DNA from 2 places in the Virgibacillus sp. W0430 genome. Region 2 is predicted to be linked to the other one. Evidence: predicted binding sites of a transcription regulator. Region 2 holds the regulator's gene; the other holds the start of a gene.
What was found. The regulator LexA, encoded in region 2, represses DNA repair genes until DNA is damaged. The targets are predictions, from matches to a motif close to CGAACATATGTTCG.
Positions count from the first base shown of each region.

Region 1 (3,436 bases), on a different contig from region 2:
GACGATCATCTTGTCTTTGTAGTTCCAAACGTCGCTCACGTATTTCTTCTTCTGCCTGCTGACGAAGTTTATGATTTTCATCCTTCGCCTCAAGAAGCGCCTCTTTTTTAGAGGCATCTGCATTCCGATGTGCTTCTTCAACTATTTGTTTTGCTAAATTTTCTGCACTGGAAATTTTAGCTTCAGCAATAGATTTACGAATCAGATACCCAACAACAATACCGACGATTAAGACTAAGGCGAGCAAAATGGAGATGACAAAAGGATTGTCCACGATTTTCACCTCCTATTGCTATAAAATTGTACAATTCATTATTGTCGGCATATACCATATTTAATAAATAAAGATTGTATAATAGAAATATAAAATTATACAATTTAATTTTAAATGTACTACTAATCAATGTCAATGAATACCCTTTCGTTTTCTTCTAATTGCTTATAAGTAACCCATATGGTTTAAGCAATCTGTTATACAGACGCCACGTTTAATTTGCACTACTGTGCCATCAGACTCTTATAGCTGCCATCGGTTTGCGTTATTTGATCATCTCCCAGGTGAAAGTAGTCTTTTGTCGTTTTCCGTGTCGTTCTTGATCTAAGTGACTTTTAACAAATCTGGCTCTTTAACTATTCTTTTGGGTTCTACGTCAAATGTCACTAGCAATGGTAAGGAGCAATAAAAAAACCTTTACCAGTTTTGAGTTAGGTAAAGGGCCTTTTCAATTAAATGCATTTTATTATTGTTTTAATATCACGAATAAACTACAAAGCGAAAAGAGTACGTACGATATTTATTAGTACAGCCTATGCTTCATTTTCTTCAAGATCAGAAGCGCTCTCTGTTTCTGCTGGTTCATCTAATTGGTAATGCGCTCGTATCGCTGTATGAATTTCATCCATTATATCTTCATTTTCTTTTAAAAATTGCTTTGCATTTTCACGACCTTGGCCAAGTCTATCTTCTTTATAGGAGTACCAAGAGCCGCTTTTTTCAACGATATCAAGCTCTGCTCCAATATCAATAATCTCGCCTTCTTTAGATATACCTTCTCCATACATAATATCGACCATAGCTTGCTTAAATGGCGGGGCTACTTTATTTTTAACTACTTTAATTCGCGTTTTGTTCCCTACCATATCGTTCCCTTGTTTCAATGTTTCGGCACGGCGTACTTCCAAGCGGACAGAAGAATAAAATTTTAATGCACGGCCGCCTGGAGTCGTCTCTGGATTCCCGAACATAATGCCAACTTTTTCTCTAATCTGATTAATGAATATCGCAGTAGAATTTGATTTATTAATGGCACCAGACAATTTTCTTAGTGCTTGAGACATTAAACGCGCTTGCAAACCGACATGCGAATCTCCCATTTCTCCTTCAATTTCAGCCTTTGGTACTAATGCCGCAACTGAATCAACGACGATAATGTCCACCGCGCCACTACGTACAAGCGCTTCAGCAATCTCTAAGGCCTGCTCTCCGGTATCAGGCTGTGATAAAAGCAACTCTTCAATGTTTACTCCTAGTGCTCTTGCATAGGTCGGATCTAATGCATGCTCAGCATCGATAAAAGCTGCTTGCCCTCCATTTCTTTGGGCTTCTGCGATTGCATGCAACGCAACAGTTGTTTTACCAGACGATTCTGGGCCATAAATTTCAATGACTCGCCCTTTCGGATAGCCACCAATTCCTAAAGCGACATCCAACGCTAGGGAGCCACTTGGGATCGTTGCAAGCTTTTTCTCAGCCTGCTCTCCAAGTTTCATAATTGAACCTTTTCCAAATTGCTTCTCTATATTTCGTAAAGCCATATCTAGTGCTTGTTTTCTATCATTCAATGAGACTACCTCCTTTAATCAACTACCCATATCATACAATGTTTTTATTGTTTTGCCAACAAAAACCGAATAAATGTTCTTATTTTTATTTATAATTTATTACGGACTTTTAAAAAACAACTTAAAAAGGCCATAAAATAACTCATTTTCAAGAAAAAATTACATAAGGAAATTACATTTTGAGGAAACGGTACAATATTTCAAATCCTTTAAGCATTGCTCTTCTTCTCACTGTATTTCGATCGCCCTGAAAAATGAATTTCTCCACTTTTTGTTTCCCCAAACGATCACTAACTGCAATAAAGACTGTTCCTACAGGCTGTCCTTCAATGGAATTAGGACCAGCTACGCCGGTAAAGCTAATTCCTATATCCGCATCCAAAACAGTACATATATTTTCTGCCATTTCAATTGCACACGCTTCGCTTACAGTACCTTTTGCGTCTATCGTTTCTGGTGAAACATGTAATACATCCGTTTTCACCTTCGTATCATAGCATACAACTGCTCCACGGCAAACAGACGAGATACCAGAAGCTGCAATTAATTTATGAGTAAACATTCCTCCTGTTAAGCTTTCCGCAGCTGCAATGTACTTATTTTGTTCATTTAGCATTGATAATATTGTGTTTTGAATACTATCATGCTCCATACCATAAAAGTATTCGCCAACCTTATCTAACACTTTCTCTTTTGTCCCATTTAAAAGGTCTTCAGCCTTCTCGCTTGATGTCGCTTTAGCAGTCAGTCTAATAACAACCCCATCATCCTGTGCAAGTGGAGCTATTGTAGGATTATTTTGTACTTGAATTAGAGATTGAAGCTCATGCTCTAATTGTGATTCACCAATTCCAATAAAACGAAGCACTTTTGATTTAATAATCATTTCTTCGCCCATTTGTTCACGTATATATGGAAAAACAGCTTGAATAGACAACTGTTTCATTTCTCGTGGAACACCAGGTAAAAAGATCCACGTTTTATTTTCATACGGTACGATCATACCTGGTGCCATACCAACTGTATTTTCAATTACTTTTGCATTGGAAAACACTCTCGCTTGTCTTTCGTTATTCGGTGTCATTTCTTTTCCTTGTCTACGATAAAAAGCTTTAATTTTATCCATTGACGGCTGATGCTCGGTTAATTCCATGTTACTCAATTGTTGAAAGGCTTCACGGGTCAAATCATCCTCGGTCGGCCCTAAGCCGCCAGTTACAATTATAATATCAGAACGCTTATGTGCGTCTTTAAACACTTGTTCCACACGTTGTAAATTATCTCCTACAACGGTGTGATAAAACGTGTTGACTCCATAGGCTGCTAGCTGATCAGATAGCCATTGTGCATTTGTGTTTGCAATTTGCCCTAATAATAATTCCGTCCCAACAGCAATGATTTCTGTATTTGTTTGTTTCATTATTTTGAATCCCTCATTACATGCCAATTTTTATAAAAATAATCAAATCCTGAGACGACAGTAAATAGTAAAGCGATATACAACATAAATATATCTAAAGGAATGTTTATATATGCAAAAGGAAAATTATGCAGCAGCATTAAAGTAATTGCTATAATTTGTGAAACTGTTTTT
Region 1 is NZ_JBPYCS010000003.1:107,735-111,170, forward strand. Features, by position in the region: gene rny (ribonuclease Y) at 1-274, opposite strand, end outside; gene recA (recombinase RecA) at 808-1,842, opposite strand; gene ACLIBH_RS02720 (competence/damage-inducible protein A) at 2,015-3,262, opposite strand; gene pgsA (CDP-diacylglycerol--glycerol-3-phosphate 3-phosphatidyltransferase) at 3,262-3,436, opposite strand, start outside.
Region 1: the regulator LexA is predicted to act here: its motif matches at 1,909-1,922, upstream of recA (recombinase RecA).

Region 2 (3,436 bases):
TTTCAAGCAAATTGAAAAAACAGTAGAACTAAACCAACGAAAGATATTGAAAGCATTTCAAGAGCTCCGAATTGGTGATAATCACTTCCATTCAACAGATGGTTACGGATACGATGACATTGGCAGAGATCGTTTAGAATTATTATATGCAAACATATTTGGAGGCGAAGATGCGCTCGTTCGCCCGCAAATTGTATCTGGAACGCATGCAATTTCAACGGTTTTATTTAGTTTGCTCCGGCCAGGTGATGAATTGCTCTATATTACTGGAGCTCCTTATGATACATTGGAAGAAGTAATCGGTAAACGTGGTAATAATTCTGGATCCTTAAAAGAGTATAATATCGAATACAACGAAGTTGCTTTGACACACGAAGGAAAGATTGACTTCAATGGGATTAAACTCGCCATTTCAAGTAAAACAAAAGTAATTGGTATCCAGCGATCAAAAGGCTATGAAGATCGGCCTTCCTTTAATATTAAAGAAATTGAAGAGATGGTTACATTTATAAGAAAGATAAAAAGTGATGTTATTGTGTTTGTAGATAATTGTTATGGTGAATTTGTTGAAACAAAAGAGCCTTTGCATGTTGGTGTCGATATTATCGCGGGCTCTTTAATTAAAAATCCAGGTGGAGGGCTAGTTCGTGCTGGCGGATATATTGTAGGAAGTAAGAAGCTTGTAACGAAGGCGGCTAACCGATTGACCGCACCCGGATTAGGCAAAGAAGCTGGTGCAACTTTAAATATGTTGCAAGAAATGTACCAAGGATTGTTTTTAGCTCCACATGTTGTTGGAGAAGCTTTAAAGGGAGCAGTGTTTACTGCACGATTGTTGGAGTTAGCAGGATATAAAACGTCACCAAATTACATCGAGCATCGCACAGATATTATTCAATCGATCACTTTTTACGATCGAGAACAAATGATTTCGTTTTGTCAATCAATTCAGGAAAACTCACCAATCAACTCGTATGTTCAACCATTTCCTAGCGAAATGCCAGGATATGAACATGATGTTATTATGGCGGCAGGGACATTTATTCAAGGATCAAGTATCGAGTTAACTGCAGATGGCCCACTGAAAGCCCCATTTATTGCGTTCGTTCAAGGAGGACTAACCTATGCTCACGTTAAAATAGCGATGATTGCTACCGTGGAGAAAATGCAAAACGGAGGAATTAGCTCTGTTTAACATATCGTATAGAGAGGCAATTAATGCTACATGTATACGTTAAACGGCAGTTTTGAAGTAATGTATGCAATCGTTACGGTATAAGCTCTCATTTATAAAAGGCAAAAGTGTGCTTTTTAAAAATGGATTAAAGAAAAGCACAGCCGTTACCGATCGATTTTTTAAAAAGGATAATACGTGTGAGTAAGCTACCTGTACACTTAATAGGTAGTATAAGCAATCTGTTTCAGACGAAAATCATTATAATGTAGAAAAAAAGAGATAAGGAAAATAGTTATGTATCACACTCGCTTTCCGCGGATGATTGGCGAGCCTATCGTGCTATGGCGAGGCCACTGAAAAAGTCCTCAAATACTAATTTTAGACGGAAGCCGTTGATTGCAGTGAAAGGCGGGGGCGTTCCGCATCCTCGCTACACTCAGTCCAGGGTTTTCGACTCCTGCTTTGAAGCTGGAGTAGCCACCTTCCACGACAACAACAGCATTAAAGGCCTCTTCTTTTTATTAACGAAAATACTTTGCTAAAAGAGAAAACCATTTTTCAATGGAATCCCGTTCGCTCAAGCCGGAGATCCTTCCTAATTTTTTATACGCTAATTCAAAAACGTGAAAAAACAGGACGTTTTTAATGCAAGTTTCGATACAGTCCAACGACAATTCCTAGTATCGTTACGTTTTTGTAGATTAATGGTTCAAGTGTATTGTTTTCAGGCTGTAGTCGAATGTGATCAATTTCCTTATAAAAGCGCTTCACGGTCGCTTCATTATCCTCTGTCATAGCTACTACAATCTCACCATTTTTTGCCGTATTTTGCTGTTTAACAATAACCATATCTCCATCTAAAATACCAGCTTCTATCATACTATCACCTTCAACAGAAAGTACAAAAACGTTTTCATCTGCTCTTACATTTGAAGATGGAATCGGTACATATTCTTCTATGTTTTCTATTGCTGTAATGGGAGAACCTGCAGTTACTTTCCCTATCAGTGGTGCATATCTCGCTTCGTCACGAGGTACATGACTATCCTCTGAACAGTCTAGTATTTCAATCGCTCTTGGCTTAGTCGGATCTCTTCGTATGTATCCTTTACTTTCAATTCTTTCCAGATGGCCGTGCACAGTTGAACTAGATGCAAGCCCTACAGCTTCCGCTATTTCTCGAACAGAAGGTGGGTATCCTTTTGTTTGCACTTCACTTTTTATATATTCAACGATCATCTTTTGTCTCTTTGATAGCTTAGTCATGATCTGCGCTCCTCTGCATATACATTAATTATTAATAAGTTTATCACGACACGAAACCCAAAGCAAACATTCGTTCTAATTTTCACTTGACAGGATCATATGTTCTGTTATACTAAAATCAACCGAAGCGAACGACTGTTCCTATTTTTGGAGGAGGAATAAATATATGTTTGGTAAAATGACAAAAGTAGATTTCTTTTATTTAATAACTTTTGGGATTACTTTAGGTGTACTTTATTTTACAATGGTATCAAGCACTTATTAAATGGAATTATTACTAAGGAGCAATACTTCATGAGAGCAGTAATTTATTGTAGGGTTAGCACCAATAAAAGGGAACAAGAATCTTCCTTAAATAGACAAAAAAAAGAATTGTTAGAATTGGCAAATACATACAACATGAATGTTCACCATTGCATAGAGGAACAAGCGAGCGGATATGAAATCGAAAGAGAAGGCGTTTTTAGTTTGCTAGATATTTTCTCTAATAAAGCTGCCGATTGCTTATTAATTCAAGATGAAACAAGATTAGGACGAGGTAATATGAAAATAGCCCTTTTTCATCAATTACAAAAACATAACATACCTATCTATACGATCGTTGACCAAGGTAAGCTTAAACTATCCGAATCCGATTCAATGGTTTTGCAAATCGTAGGCATTGTGGAAGAATATCAGCGAAAAATTCATAATTTGAAAATTAAGCGCGGAATGCAAAAGGCAGTAAAAGAAGGATACGATCCGAGTAAAAATTTGAGAAATCAAGACCATTCACCTGGAAGGCAGAGGGTAGACTTTCCAATTGATGAGGTAGTCCGGTTAAGAAGGCAAAAATTAACGTTTGAGGAAATTACAAAGGTTTTAAACGGTCTCGGTTTTTCTGTATCTAAAGCAACTGTACATCGAAGGTATAAAGAGTTTCAAAACACTTGAATCCAATTGTTTATACAGGTAATATGAAAAGGCAAGGACTGAAATGTTCTTGCCTTTTTA
Region 2 is NZ_JBPYCS010000023.1:2,708-6,143, reverse strand. Features, by position in the region: gene ACLIBH_RS11230 (aminotransferase class I/II-fold pyridoxal phosphate-dependent enzyme) at 1-1,195, shown strand, start outside; gene lexA (transcriptional repressor LexA) at 1,820-2,443, opposite strand; gene ACLIBH_RS11220 (YneB family resolvase-like protein) at 2,738-3,376, shown strand.